Regions from separate parts of the Yinghuangia aomiensis genome, predicted to be linked through region 1. Evidence: riboswitches for the same ligand, from Rfam matches in the RefSeq annotation. Region 1 holds a riboswitch; the other holds the start of a gene.
What was found. A riboswitch is a leader RNA that binds a small molecule or an ion and turns the genes downstream of it on or off. The one in region 1 is predicted to bind S-adenosylmethionine.
Positions count from the first base shown of each region.

Region 2: it holds a riboswitch for S-adenosylmethionine, as region 1 does, so the genes downstream of both, thrC (threonine synthase) here and ABEA93_RS07830 (aminotransferase class V-fold PLP-dependent enzyme) in region 1, are expected to answer to the same signal.

Region 1 is NZ_BAABHS010000004.1:342,814-350,325, forward strand. Features, by position in the region: gene ABEA93_RS07820 (rhomboid family intramembrane serine protease) at 1-736, shown strand, start outside; gene ABEA93_RS07825 (Lrp/AsnC family transcriptional regulator) at 775-1,062, shown strand; gene ABEA93_RS07830 (aminotransferase class V-fold PLP-dependent enzyme) at 1,116-2,528, opposite strand; SAM riboswitch class IV at 2,576-2,690, opposite strand; gene trpD (anthranilate phosphoribosyltransferase) at 2,785-3,867, opposite strand; gene ABEA93_RS07840 (response regulator) at 3,994-4,413, opposite strand; gene ABEA93_RS07845 (hypothetical protein) at 4,609-5,016, opposite strand; gene ctaE (aa3-type cytochrome oxidase subunit III) at 5,444-6,064, shown strand; gene qcrC (cytochrome bc1 complex diheme cytochrome c subunit) at 6,129-6,932, shown strand; gene qcrA (cytochrome bc1 complex Rieske iron-sulfur subunit) at 6,947-7,512, shown strand, end outside.
Region 2 is NZ_BAABHS010000014.1:105,082-112,593, reverse strand. Features, by position in the region: gene otsB (trehalose-phosphatase) at 1-35, shown strand, start outside; gene ABEA93_RS20480 (alpha,alpha-trehalose-phosphate synthase (UDP-forming)) at 55-1,497, opposite strand; gene ABEA93_RS20475 (glucosyl-3-phosphoglycerate synthase) at 1,596-2,579, opposite strand; SAM riboswitch class I at 2,769-2,909, shown strand; gene thrC (threonine synthase) at 2,923-4,197, shown strand; gene ABEA93_RS20465 (ubiquitin-like small modifier protein 1) at 4,237-4,515, shown strand; gene ABEA93_RS20460 (cold-shock protein) at 5,044-5,247, shown strand; gene groL (chaperonin GroEL) at 5,595-7,220, shown strand.

The DNA.
Region 1 (7,512 bases):
CCCCGAGGCGCAGGTGTGTGCGGAGAGCCGCTACTACTACGAGTACGGCGCGGTGCCGAGCGAACTCGTCGGCGACGGCCGCATCGTCGCCCCGCCCGCGACCGTCCCCACCGACCACGGCCCGATCACCTGCCGGGACCGCGCGGATCCGGACAAGATCCCCGCACTGACGGTGCTGTTCGCGATGTTCATGCACGGCGGCTGGGTGCACCTCATCGGCAACATGCTCTATCTCTACGTCTTCGGCAACAACGTCGAAGACCGGATGGGGCGCGCGCACTTCGCGATCTTCTTTTTGGTGGCCGGATATCTCGCCACCTACGGCTTCGCGTTACTCAATCCCGGCTCGCACCAGCCGCTGGTGGGCGCGTCCGGCGCGGTGTCCGCGGTGCTCGGCGCCTACCTCTATCTCTATCCGAAGGCGCGCGTGACGAGCCTGGTGCCGCTGCTCCTCTTCCTTCCGCTGCGGTTCCCGGCGTGGCTCGTGCTGGGCTTCTACTTCGTGCTGCAGTGGCTGTACTTCCGGGGCATCGGTGTCAACGGCGAAGCCAACGTCGCCTATGCCGCGCACCTGGTCGGCTTCGCCGCGGGCTTCTGCTACGCGTGGGCGCTGTACCACCGCGACCGGCACCCCGACCGCGGCAAACGCGTCCCGGTCGTGCACGAAAGCTCGTTCGCGGGGGCGCCCACCCTGCCTGCCGCGCCGGTCATCCAGCCGGGTGATCCGCCCCGGTAGGCTCGTACTCCCGTTCCGTCCCACGAGAGGCCGCCGCTGTGATCACCGCGATCGTGCACGTCAAGGCAGGCGTCGACCGCATTCCGGAGATCGCCGAGGCGATCGCCGCGATCGACGGCGTCAGTGAGGTGTACTCGGTGACCGGCGAGTTCGACCTGGTCGCCATGGTGCGGGTGCGCGAGCACGACGAACTGGCGGACGTCATCCCGGGGCGCCTGAACAAGGTGCCGGGCGTCGTGCACACCGAAACGCACATCGCGTTCCGCACCTACTCCAAGCACGACCTGGAAGCGGCCTTCGCCATCGGCCTCGACGACGGCTTCTAGACCGACCGGCCCAACCCGGCCTACCGGCCCGGCGGCCCGGCGGCGCCCGGATTTCAGCCCAGCGCCGCCGCGGACACCGGGCCCCGCGGGTCGGCCTCGGGCACGCAGCGCCCGCCGTCCGTGCGGTACGTCCACCGCGCCCCGCGTGCGACCAGTTCGCGCACCGCGGCGACGAACCGGTCGAGGTGCTCCTCGGGCGTACCCGCCCCGAAGCTCACCCGGATCGCGTTGAGGTTCTGCTCCCCCGCGGGCGCGTCCGGCGCACCGCACTCGGTGGGCGCGTCCGAGCGGCCGCCGAGGAGCTTGCGCACCAGCGGGTGCGCGCAGAACAGGCCGTCGCGGACGCCGATGCCGTACTCCGCGGACAGTGCGGCGGCGAACCGCGAGCTGTTCCACCCCTCCACCACGAACGACAGCACCGAGACGCGCGCCGACTCGGGACCGAACAGGTCGAGCGTGCGCACCTCGGGAATGTCCGCGAGCCCGGCGCGCAGCCGCGCCAGCAGCGCTCCCTCGCGCGCGGCGAGACCCTCCAGGCCGGCCTCGTCGAGCGCGCGGCACGCCGACGCGATCGCGTAGGCGCCGACGACGTTCGGCGAACCGGCCTCGTGCCGGGCCGAACCGTCGTTCCACTCCACGGCGTCCGCGGTCACGGTCTTGCTCGCGCCGCCGCCCGCCAGGTACGGCTCGGCCTCCGCGAGCCAGTCGCCGCGCCCGGCCAGCACGCCCGCGCCGAACGGCGCGTACAGCTTGTGGCCGGAGAAGGCGACCCAGTCCACGTCGAGCCCGGCGAGCGACACCTTGTGGTGCGGCGCGAGCTGCGCGGCGTCCAGCACGATGCGCGCGCCGTGCCGGTGCGCCGTGGCGGCGAGTTCGGCGACCGGGAACAGCTCGCCGGTGACGTTGGACGCGCCGGTCACGCACACCAGCCGCGGCGTGCCCGGGTCGCTCGCGGCGAGGGCGGCGTCGAGCGCGGCGACCGCTTCGGCGGGGCTGCCGGGCGCGGGCAGCTGGGTGACGTCGGCGGTGCGGCGCCACGGCAGCAGCGCCGCGTGGTGCTCGGTCTCGAACACGAACACCCGGGTGCCGGCCGGGAGCGCGGCGGCGAGCAGGTTGAGGGAGTCGGTGGTGCCGCGGGTGAACAGCACGACGTCGTCGGCGCGGGCGTCCAGGTAGCCGGCGACGGTGGCGCGGCTCTGCTCGTACAGGTCCGTGGACAGCTGCGACAGGTAGCCGGCGCCGCGGTGCACGCTGCCGTAGTACGGCAGGTACGCGGCCACGTCGTCCCACACCCGCTGGAGACACGGCGCGCTGGCCGCGTAGTCGAGGGCCGCGTATTCGGCGTCGCCGCCGGTGACCAGCGGGACCCGCACGTCGCGCCCGACGACCGGCAGCGGCGCGGGCAGCACACCGTCGGCCGAAGCGGAGAAAACGGAAGATTCGGTGACGAAAGCGACAGCGGACATGGCGAGCCTCCAGGGTCGAGGACCCCGGAATGCCAGTGCGTCGAGAGGGTCCGCGCTTGCCGGAGCGCTGTTGCGTCCGGCCTGGTCATCACCCGGGGCACCCCGCCGCGGAGGAGGGTTGCCGGACAGCAAGCCGGGGCCAAAACGCTGTCACTCGTGACCTGGGAGGATTATTACCCCATCAGCGGCGGCCGCTCAACACGGATATCGGCCGTCCCGCATCGCGAGACGGCCGATACCGGTGCGTGAAACGGGTTCAGCCGAAGGAGCGCGTGGTCTCGACCCACCGGTCGAGCGCCGCTTGGGCCTTGCCCGAATCGATGGCGTCCGCCGCGCGGGCGATGCCGTCCGCGAGCCGCTCGGCGAGCGGCGTGTCGTCGGCCGGGTGCAGGGAGGCCAGCGCCGCCGCGGAGTTGAGCAGCACGGCATCCCGGACGGGGCCGCGCTCACCCGCGAGCAGCTGCCGCACGACTCCGGCGTTGTGCGCCGCGTCGCCGCCGCGCAGCGCCTCGATCGGCACCTGCGCGATGCCGAAGTCGCGCGGGTCGACCCGGTCTTCGCGGACCTCGCCGTCCCGGGCGATCCACACCTTGGACGTGGTGGTGATGGTCAGCTCGTCGAGGCCGTCGTCGCCGCGGAACACCAGCGCCGACGCGCCGCGCCGGGCGAACACACCCGCCATCAGCGGCGCCATGCGCGGGTCCGCCACCCCGACCGCGGCGTGCGGCGCGCGCGCCGGATTGGTCAGCGGGCCGAGGATGTTGAACGTCGTCTGCACGCCGAGTTCGCTGCGGGCCTGCGCCGCGTGCCGCAGGGAAGGGTGGAAGCGCTGCGCGAAGCACAGCGTGACCCCGGCGTCGACGGCGGTGCGCACCACCTGCTCCGGCGTCAGATCCAGCCGCACGCCGAGGGCTTCGAGGACGTCGGCCGCGCCACTCGCGGAGGACGCCGACCGGTTGCCGTGCTTGACGACCGTGGCGCCGGTCCCGGCGACCACGATCGCGGACATCGTGGAGATGTTGACGGTGCGGGCCCGGTCGCCGCCGGTGCCGACGATGTCGACGATCGGACCGGGCACCTCGATGGTGACCGCGTGCCCGTACATCGCGTCGACGAGGCCGGTGACCTCTTCGACGGTCTCGCCCTTGGCGCGCAGCGCCACGACGAACCCGGCGATCTGCACCGGCGTCGCCTCGCCCGACATGATGCGGTCCATCGCCCACGCGGTGGTCGGCGCGTCGAGGTCCTCGCCGTGCATCAGCGCCGTGAGGACGTCCGGCCAGGACCGGCCCTGCCCGGGGTTGGTGCTCTTCACCGCTGCCGAGGCCGAGGCGCTCATGGTCCGCTCCCGCGTGACGTGTCCGATCAGGTCGGACTCAGCGTAGCCGCGCGCGGCAAGCGCATTCCGGCGTGTCCGCAGGATGGTCGGCGCGCGCCTCGGACACGCCCGAGGCGCGTCGGCCGGTCAGGAAGCGCGCGTGCGGGCCGCGGCACGGGTCCGCAGCAAGCCCGCCGCGGACGCCGCGAGGGTGACCGGGTCGAGCGGATGCGACACCACGGCGTCGGCGCGGCACCAGGTCGCCAGCCACGCGTCCTGCGGGCGGCCGACCAGCACGAGCACCGGCGGGCAGTTGTAGACCTCGTCCTTGAGCTGGCGGCAGATGCCCATCCCGCCGGCGGGCGCGGCCTCGCCGTCGAGGACCACCAAGTCGTAGCCGCCCTTGTCCATCCGGGCGATGACCGCGGGTTCGGTCGCGCACTCGTAGTACTCCAGCCGCGGCACGTCCGCCGCGGGGCGCCGGCCGAGCGCGAGCATGACCTTCTGCCGGGTGTTGCGGTCGTCGCTGTACACGAGGACGGTCATGGTGTCGCCGCTGTGCGCCATAGCCACCTGCCCTGGTCGTCGTCCGCCGGCGTCCGCCGCCCGGAGCCCGGATGCGGTCCCGCTGTGATCCGCGTTACAACACCGCGGATGCTACCCCTCGCGGATCACGGACTCCAAGCACGTGATCGACAAGCGAGCGCGGGCAAGAGCCAATGAACGGGACATATTTCCCGATTCGGACCGGGCGCCTCGCCCTCACTCCCTCCCCAGCAGCAGCCACCCCTCCGCGTCGCCCCCCAGCCGCTGCGCGAGTCCCGCCATGCGGCTGCGTTCGCGAGCGAGTTCGAGGGCGGTGACCTTCTGCTGCCGGTCGGCATGCGTGACGCCGTCGGGGCCGGGGGCGACCGTCCAGCCGTCCGGGGCCAGCAGCCGGGCCGCCTCGGCCGCCGCGGCGGCGTCCGGCAGCCGGAGGACGTGACGAAGGACCAGTTCGCGACCTTCGACCTGTACGCCCTTTTCGGCCAGGTCCGCGAGCACCGCCGAGTCCGCGCGCGCCGGGTCGAAGCTCTCGCCGACCACGACGAGCGTGCCGTCGTCGACGAGCGGGGGTGCGGCGTCCGCACTCCGGCGGCGGAAGAACCGCCCGATTCCTGCCATGGCCATGCCGCGACGCTACCCGCCCCTCCGCGGCGCGCTCCGCCTGCCCGTGTTTCCCGGCCGGGTTCGCCGCCGCCTCCCTCGTTCGGGCGAACCCTGGCGGTGCCGATACGGGATTCACCCGATCGAGATTCACCCAGCGTGACCGACGGATTTGCCGACGCCCTCGCACAGTCCGTCAACTCGACGCGCCGAATTGCCGGCGAACGATCTCGGAACGGATCAAGGAATTCCCGCGCGGACCCCCCGGACCTGCGGTTCCGGCGCCCACTGCCGGCCGGGACCGCGCCCGGCCAGGGGGCAACGTCCCTCTTATAGGGAGGGCTTCGCCACCCGTTCGGACGAATCTCGCCGCCCGGGAACAGCACCCGCCGTCAGACACGTTCAGCGAAGGATGCCCCCCGAAGCGCGGGCAGATCCGGCGACCGCAATAATGGCGGCCGTGGCGACAGCAACAGCAGTAGAAACCGGGCATGCGCCCCACGGGGCGGTCGACCGCCCCAACTTGGTCAGCATCGGCACGATCGTCTGGTTGGCGTCGGAGCTGATGTTCTTCGCGGCCCTGTTCGCGATGTACTTCACGATCCGGTCGGTCCAGGGACCCGAGGTATGGGATCAGAGCAGCTCGCTCTTGAACGTCCCGTTCTCGTCGGTGAACACCACGATCCTGGTGCTCTCCTCCCTGACCTGCCAGCTGGGCGTCTTCGCGGCCGAACGCGGCGATGTCAAGAAGCTGCGCATGTGGTTCGTGATCACGTTCATCATGGGCGCGATCTTCATCGGTGGACAGGTGTACGAGTACACCGAGCTGGTCAAGGAAGGCCTGACGCTCTCGTCGGCCGCCTACGGCTCGGTCTTCTACATGACGACCGGCTTCCACGGCATGCACGTGACCGGCGGCCTCATCGCGTTCCTGCTCGTTCTCGGGCGGACGTATGCGGCCAAGCGGTTCACGCACCAGCAGGCCACGAGCGCGATCGTCGTCTCGTACTACTGGCACTTCGTCGACGTGGTGTGGATCGGGCTGTTCGCCACGATCTACCTCATCAAGTAGACGTAGGCGTTTCCGGGCCCGCCGGTCCGACCGACTAGAACGACGAACCCAACCGAGGTTTTTGGTGAAGAAGCTCTCCGCACGACGGCGCCACCCCCTGGCGGCGATCGTCGTCCTACTCTTCGCGCTCGCGGCGACCGGGGGGCTGTACGCCGCGTTCGCGCCCGCCAAGTCGGCGCAGGCCGAGGACGCCCCTTCCTCGATCGCCGTCGAAGAGGGCAAGAAGCTGTACCTGAGCGGCTGTTCCAGCTGCCACGGCCTCAACGGCCAGGGCACGAGCGACGGCCCGTCCCTGGTGGGCGTGGGTGCGGCTTCGGTCGACTTCCAGGTCATGACCGGCCGCATGCCGCTGCAGCAGCAGGGCCCCCAGGCCGTCCGCAAGCCCACCGCGTACACCCAGGCCCAGTCCGACCAGATCGGCGCGTTCATCGCGTCGCTGGGCGCGGGCCCGGCGGTGCCGAAGCCGGAAGAGTACGCGCTCAACGGGAACGTCCCCGCGGGCGGCGAGCTTTTCCGCACCAACTGCTCGCAGTGCCACAACTTCTCCGGTGAGGGCGGCGCGCTGCCCGAGGGCAAGTTCGCTCCGCCGCTGAAGGACGTCGACCCCAAGCACATCTACGAGGCCATGCTGACCGGCCCGCAGAACATGCCGTCCTTCAACGACCAGATCATGCCGCCGGAGCAGAAGAAGGACATCGTCACCTACATCACCGGCGTGACGAAGGACGAGCCGAACCCGGGCGGTCTCGGTCTCGGCCGCCTCGGCCCGGTCTCCGAAGGTCTGTTCGTGTGGACGTTCGGGCTCGGCATCGTGATCGCCGCCGCCATCTGGATCGCCGCCCGTACCCCCAAGGCCAGGAACAAGTGAGTAGCCACCAGGACATGTCAGAGGACAAGCTGCCGGAGGCCGCGCACGCCTCGGCCGCGGCTCTCGACCCGTTCGCCGACCCGGGCCTCCCGGCGCACGAGCCGCGGCGCACCGACATCGACGAGAAGGCCGCCAAGCGCGCCGAGCGCCAGGTGTCGTTGCTGTTCGTGATCTCGATGCTGGCCACTGCGGGCTTCATCGCCTCGTACGTGAGCATCGACAAGTACAAGATCATCGACATCTTCTTCTTCGGGAAGGTGGGCGCCCTCAACCTGGCCCTGGGCTGCACGCTCGGTGTCGCGTTGTTCTGCATCGGCGCCGGCGCGATCCACTGGGCGCGCACGCTGATGACGGACGAGGAGATCGTCCAGGAGCGCCACGAGCTCAAGTCCTCCCCGGAGGACCGCGAGGCGGCCATCCGCGAGTTCCAGCAGGGTGCCGCGGACTCGGTCATCGGCCGTCGGCCGCTGATCCGCCGGACGATGATCGGCGCCATGGCGCTGGTCCCGCTGTCCGGCGTGGTGCTGCTGCGCGACCTCGGCCCGCTGCCGGGCGTGGCGCTGCGCCACACCTTCTGGGG
Region 2 (7,512 bases), on a different contig from region 1:
CGGCACTGCTGGCCGCACTCGCGGACGCGGTGTAGCGGGCCGCCTGCCCAAGCCTCAGCCCAGCGCGTCCAGCTGGTCGAGGAACCACTGCTGCGGGCTCAGCGCGGTCGCCGCCGCGGCGAGCCGCTTGGTGCGTTCGCCGCGTTCCGCGTCGTCCATCGACAGCGCGGTGTGCAGGGCCTCGGTCGTCGCCGTCACGTCGAACGGGTTCACCACGACGGCGTCCGCGCCGAGTTCCTCGAATGCGCCCGCCTCGCGGGACAGCACCAGCGCGCAACCGCGCTCGGACACCACCGGGATCTCCTTGGCGACCAGGTTCATGCCGTCCCGGATCGGGTTCACCAGCGCCACGTCGGCGAGCCGGTACGCCGCCAGCGACCGCGGGAAGTCGTCGTTGACGTGCAGGATCAGCGGCTGCCAGGTGCCGTCGCCGAACTCGTCGTCGATCTCCTTGGCGATCCGCTGCACCGCCGCCGTGTACTCGCGGTACTCCGGCAGGTCGTGCCGCGACGGGTAGGCGAACGCGACGTGCACCACGCGCCCGAGCCATTCCGGCCGGGTCCGCAGCAGGTCGCGGTAGGCCAGCAGCCCCCGCACGATGTTCTTCGACAGCTCGGTCCGGTCCACCCGCACGATGACCTTGCGGTCGCCGACCGCCTCGCGGAGCGCGGCCAGCCGCGCCTCGACGTCCGGCCGCGACGCGCGGTCGCGCAGGAATTCGGCGTCCGCGCCGAGCCCGTGCACGCCGATCTCGGTCACCCGGCCGGCGTGCGCGACGGTCATCGCCGCGCGGTCGACGTCGGCGCCGAGCAGTTCCTCGCAGCAGTCCAGGAACGCGCCCGCCCACCGCCGGGTCAGGAATCCTGCGTGGTCCGCGCCGAGGATGCCCTCCAGTACGGCACGCGCGATGTCGTCCGGCAGCAGCCGGAAGTAGTCCGGCGGCGCCCACGGGGTGTGCGAGAAGTGCCCGATCCGCAGGTCGGGCCGCAGCGAGCGGAGCATCCGCGGGGTGAGCGTCAGGTGGTAGTCCTGCACGACGACCTGCGCGCCTTCGCTCGCCTCCGCCGCGAGGGCCTCTGCGAACGCCGCGTTGTAAGCCTCGTACGACGCCCACTCCTTGCGGAACCGGCCGTCGAAGACCGGCTTGGTCGCCGTGTCGTACAGCAGGTGGTGGATGAACCACAGCGTCGAATTGGCTATGGCGTTGTACGCCCGCGCGAACGTCCCCGGGTCGATGTCCAGCATGTGGACGGCCAGGCCGCCGGTGTCGTACCCGGCCCGGTCGATCCGCCCGGCCGGCGCTTCCCGCGCCGCGGTGCGGTCGGCCTCCGACAGCGCAGCGCACACCCAGACCGCGCCGGTGCCCTGGCCTGCCGCGGAGAGCCCGGACACGAGGCCGCCGCCGCCGCGCCGGACGCTCAGCGAACCGTCGTCCTCGGCGTGGAACGACACCGGACCGCGGTTGGACGCGACAAGGACACGTGCTTGGGCGCTCATGCCTGCAAACCTAGCCATCCGGCCGGTCGGACAAACCCCGGCGCCGTGCCGCGCACCCGGGCGCGGGCGCGGCGCGCCGTCCGGAACGGCCCGCGGGATCAGCCGGCGAGCGCGTCGCGGGCGCGGTACTCCGGGATCGTGATCATCGGGGGCCGTTCGTGCGCGGCCACGTCGTGGCTGGTCACCCGGAACCCCTTCTCGTCGCGCTCGAACTGGGCGAACAGCGTGTTGAGGCCGCCCGCGCCCTTGCGCACCCGGCCGTCGCGGTGCAGCCGCTCCAGCACCGCCTGCCAGATCTCGCCCGCCATCCGGCCGAGCCCGGCTTCGTCCTGGTGGCTGTGCCGCCGCACGCCCACGTCGACCTGCGCCATCGCGTCCAGGCCGACCAGGTTCAGGGTGTCGACGAGCATCGCGGTCTCGATGCCGTAGCCGCACGGGAACGGCAGGCGTTCCAGGAGGTGGCGGCGCACCGCGTACTCGCCGCCGAGCGGCTGCACGAACCCGGCGAGTTCCGGCCAGTACATGTTGAGCAGGGGGCGCGCCACCAGCTCGGTGACCCGGCCGCCGCCCGCGGGCACCATGGTGTCGCCGATCTCCAGCGGCCGGTCGTACATCGCCTTCACGAGCTGCACGGACGGGTCGGTCAGCAGCGGGCCGAGGATGCCGGACACGAAGTCCGCGGAGAACCCGCGCAGGTCGGCGTCGACGAAGCAGACGAGGTCGCCGGTGGTGGCGAGAAGCGAACGCCACAGCACCTCGCCCTTGCCGCGCACCGCGGGCAGCCGGGGCAGGATCTCGTCGCGGTGCACCACGCGGGCGCCCGCCGCGGCGGCGACCTCGGCGGTGCGGTCGGTGGACCCGGAGTCGACCACGACCAACTCGTCGACGAGCGGGTGGCGCTCCATCAGCTCGCCGCGGATCGTGCGGACTATCGCCCCGACGGTCGGCTCCTCGTCGAGGGCCGGCAGCACCACGCTGACCCGGATCTGCCCTGCCCGCTTCGCTTCCACCAGCCTCGGGACCGGCCAATCGGCGGCGGTCGAGGACCTCCGGTCCAGCCAGCGGCTCACCTCGGGCAGCACTGTGACGTTCCCCTGTCGCTTCTTGCGCGCATCGTGCGATTCGTGTGTCTATCGTCTCGCGTGGCGGACGGCGATGATCGGCGGGTGGCCGCTTCGGTTACAGTCTTCGTCACGAGGTACGACGATCGCACGTCGACCCGGACAAATGCGGTGCACGAGCCGGTGATACGGCCCACTAGCCCGCCATACAGCTCATCCAGAGGGGCAGAGGGAACGGCCCGTTGAAGCCCCGGCAACCATCCGATCGGTACCCATGTGCATTGCACGCGGGCCTCCCGGCGGACTGGTGCCAAGTCCGTCCCGCGGGAACCCCCGTGGGGAAGATGAGGAGAGAGGCCTCGCCATGGCTACACCCACGATCGATTCCGCCGCCCTGACCTCCGGTGCCTTCGGCCCCGCGGCCGCCTTGTCGTGCCGCGAATGCGGTGAGCGCTACGACCTCGGCCCGATCTTCGCGTGTGCGTTCTGTTTCGGGCCGCTGGAGGTCGCCTACGACTTCTCCGGCGGCGTGACCCGCGAGCAGATCGAAGCCGGTCCGAACAACATCTGGCGGTACGCGCCGCTGCTGCCCGTGTCCGCGGACGTGGCCTCCCGCCCGAACCTCAACCCGGGCTTCACCAAGCTGGTCGTCGCCCGCAACCTGGGCCGCGAGCTGGGCCTGAAGGACCTGTACGTCAAGGACGACTCGGGCAACCCGACGCACTCGTTCAAGGACCGCGTGGTGGCCATCGCCCTCGAGGCGGCCCGCAACTTCGGCTTCACCACGCTCTCCTGCTCGTCGACCGGGAACCTGGCCGGCGCCGTCGGCGCCGCGGCCGCCCGGGCGGGCCTGCGCTCATGCGTGTTCATCCCGTCCGACCTGGAGGCCGGCAAGGTCGTCACGGCGGCCGCCTACGGCGGCGAGCTGGTCGCGATCGAGGGCACCTACGACGAGGTCAACCGCTTCTGCTCGGAGCTGATCGGCGACCCGGTCGGCGAGGGCTGGGGCTTCGTCAACGTCAACCTGCGGCCGTACTACGGCGAGGGCTCCAAGACGCTGGCCTACGAGATCGCCGAGCAGCTCGGCTGGCGGCTGCCCGAGCAGATCGTGATCCCGATCGCGTCCGGCTCGCAGCTCACCAAGATCGACAAGGGCTTCCGCGAGCTGATCAAGCTCGGCCTGGTCGAGGACGCCCCGTACAAGATCTTCGGGGCGCAGGCCGAGGGCTGCTCGCCGGTGTCCGCCGCGTGGAAGGCCGGGCACGACGTGATCCGGCCGGTCAAGCCGGACACCATCGCGAAGTCCCTGGCCATCGGCAACCCGGCGGACGGGCCCTACGTGCTCGACGTGTGCAAGCGGACCGGCGGCGCGGTGGAGGACGTCGACGACACGCAGGTCGTCGACGCGATCAAGCTGCTGGCCCGGACCGAGGGCGTCTTCGGCGAGACCGCGGGCGGCGTGACCGTCGGCGTGCTGCGCAAGCTGGTGGAGACCGGGCAGCTGGACCCGGACGCCACGACCGTCGTCCTCAACACCGGCGACGGCCTCAAGACCCTGGACGCCATCGAGGGCACGACGGGCGCGACCGCGACCATCCGCCCTTCGCTGGACGCGTTCCGCGCGGCCGGCCTGGCCTGACGCCGCCTCCGTAAGAGCCCCGAAAGGTTGATGACACAGATGAGCGTTTCCGTCCGCATTCCGACGATCCTGCGCACCTACACCGACGGCGCGGCCGAGGTCACCGCCGAGGGCGCGACGCTGGCCGAGGTCGTCGAGTCGCTGGAGAAGAGCTACCCGGGCATCGCGGCGCGCGTGCTCGACGACACCGGCAAGCTGCGCCGGTTCGTGAACGTCTATGTCAACGACGACGACGTGCGTTTCGCGGACGGCCTGCAGACCGCGACGCCGGACGGTGCGAACGTCTCGGTGATCCCGGCCGTCGCGGGCGGTTGTTGATCCCGCAATAAACGAAGTCCGCCGCCCGGTGCACCGGGCGGCGGACTTTTTTCATGATCCCCACCTTTTCATGATCCCCACCTGAGGCCCACCAGAGCGCCTTGCGGCGTGCCGCATTCGGAACCGCCGATTCCGTGGAAGGCTGGTGCCGGTGCACTCCGGTACTACCGCATTTTCCGGAGATGTCGCGGCAACCGCCACAGAATCCCGTGGCCGGGATCACACCCGAAATGTCCTTGTTGTCGCATTTATTGCGGAGTGAAATGCGGCTTTTCGTGGTGTACGTCACGCTCCGAGGCTTTTATTCCTCCCGGATTTCTCGTCCGTTTGACCTGTTGCGTCGGGCACGCATCCGGATACATTCAGCCGCGGTCGGACGGTTCCACGTACTGGTTCCTGGTGTGTGGCAACAACTCGCGAACCTGCTTGCCCTGTGCTGACTTCACTCAGTCGGTCAAGAAGTAAGCGAACGACCCGGAGCTGCGGCGCGCAGTTTCCGTGAAAGGGCCAGTAACAGGGGAGTTAGGAATGGCTCAGGGCACCGTCAAGTGGTTCAACGCGGAGAAGGGGTACGGCTTCATCGCGGTCGACGGTGGTGCGGACGTCTTCGTCCACTACAGCGCGATCCAGATGGACGGGTACCGGACGCTTGAGGAAGGACAGCGGGTCGAGTTCGAGATCTCGCAGGGGCAGAAGGGCCCGCAGGCGGACATGGTCCGCGTGACCGGCTGAGCCCGTTCACAGCTCTTCTGAATACTGCTTTTCTTCTTCAGACGTGCCGAAGGCCCGGTCCCCCGTGCAGGGGGGTCCGGGCCTTCGGCGTGCCCGGGGTGCGCAGGAGCGGGCGGGACGGCAGGGGCGGCAGCGCCGCGCGGGCCCTGATACGGCCGGGTCCGCTTGCACTCGACCTACCCGAGTGCTAATCATTGGCGTTAGCACTCTGGATGTGAGAGTGACAAAAGGACCGGGCAGACGAGGTCCGGAGGCCGTGGGGGAAGGATCCCCGCGGAGTCGGGTCGTCCGTCGCGGGCGTCGGCCGGTCCTTCAGCATCCACCCCGTTCTGGGAGGACCTCACCACATGGCCAAGATCATCGCGTTCGACGAAGAGGCGCGTCGCGGCCTTGAGCGCGGGATGAACCAGCTCGCCGACGCCGTCAAGGTCACGCTCGGCCCCAAGGGCCGCAACGTCGTGCTCGAGAAGAAGTGGGGCGCGCCCACCATCACCAACGATGGTGTGAGCATCGCCAAGGAAATCGAGCTGGAAGACCCGTACGAGAAGATCGGCGCCGAGCTGGTCAAGGAGGTCGCGAAGAAGACGGACGACGTCGCCGGTGACGGCACGACGACCGCGACCGTCCTGGCCCAGGCGCTCGTGCGTGAGGGTCTCCGCAACGTCGCCGCCGGCGCCAACCCGATGGCCCTCAAGCGCGGCATCGAGAAGGCCGTCGAGGCCGTCTCCGAGCAGCTGCTCAACCTTGCGAAGGACGTCGAGACCAAGGAGCAGATCGCTTCCACGGCCTCCATCTCCGCCGCCGACCCGCAGATCGGCGAGATGATCGCCGAGGCGATGGACAAGGTCGGCAAGGAAGGCGTCATCACCGTCGAGGAGAGCAACACCTTCGGGCTCGAGCTCGAGCTCACCGAGGGCATGCGCTTCGACAAGGGCTACATCTCGCCCTACTTCTCCACCGACCCGGAGCGTATGGAGGCCGTCCTCGACGACCCGTACATCCTGATCGTCAACAGCAAGATCGCCTCGGTGAAGGACCTCCTCCCGCTGCTGGAGAAGGTCATGCAGAGCGGCAAGCCGCTCGCGATCATCGCCGAGGACGTCGAGGGCGAGGCCCTGGCCACGCTCGTCGTCAACAAGATCCGCGGCACCTTCAAGTCCGTCGCCGTCAAGGCCCCGGGCTTCGGCGACCGCCGCAAGGCCATGCTGGGCGACATCGCCATCCTCACCGGTGGCCAGGTCGTCAGCGAAGAGGTCGGCCTCAAGCTGGAGAACGCGGGCATCGACCTGCTCGGCCGCGCCCGCAAGGTCGTCGTCACCAAGGACGAGACGACGATCGTCGACGGCGCCGGCGACTCGGACCAGGTCGCGGGCCGCGTGAACCAGATCCGCGCGGAGATCGAGCAGTCCGACTCGGACTACGACCGCGAGAAGCTCCAGGAGCGCCTCGCCAAGCTGGCCGGCGGCGTGGCCGTCATCAAGGCCGGCGCGGCCACCGAGGTGGAGCTCAAGGAGCGCAAGCACCGCATCGAGGACGCGGTGCGCAACGCCAAGGCCGCCGTCGAGGAGGGCATCGTCGCCGGTGGTGGCGTGGCCCTGCTCCAGGCGTCCGAGGGTGCGTTCGGCAAGCTCGAGCTGGACGGCGACGAGGCCACCGGTGCCGCGATCGTCAAGCTCGCCGTCGAGGCCCCGCTGAAGCAGATCGCGGTCAACGCCGGCCTCGAGGGCGGCGTCGTCGTGGAGAAGGTGCGCAACCTTCCCTCGGGCCACGGCCTGAACGCCGCGACCGGCGAGTACGTCGACCTGGTCGCGACCGGCATCATCGACCCGGCCAAGGTGACGCGCTCCGCGCTGCAGAACGCGGCCTCCATCGCCGCGCTGTTCCTCACCACCGAGGCCGTCATCGCGGACAAGCCGGAGAAGGGCGGCGCCCCGGCCGGCGGCGCCCCCGACATGGGCGGCATGGACTTCTGATCCGAGGGCCCGGTGACCGGGCCCGCGGACCGGACGGCGGGTATTCGACGCCGAGGTCTCTTCGGAGGGCGGCATCCCCTTGGGGGTGCCGCCCTCCGGCGTTTCCGGCGGAGTTCCCCGGCCGCGCCGCGCGGAAAATGCCTGGCGGCAGTTCCCGACCGGCTCCTAGCATCGTGAACGTGCCTGCGGGAACGACGAGTTCCTTCCGTCTTGGTGACAGTTGCCTGCTAAGCAACCGCCGGGTTCAAAACCCGAAACGGAACCCGTGACCTACCCGCGGGCACCCAGTGAG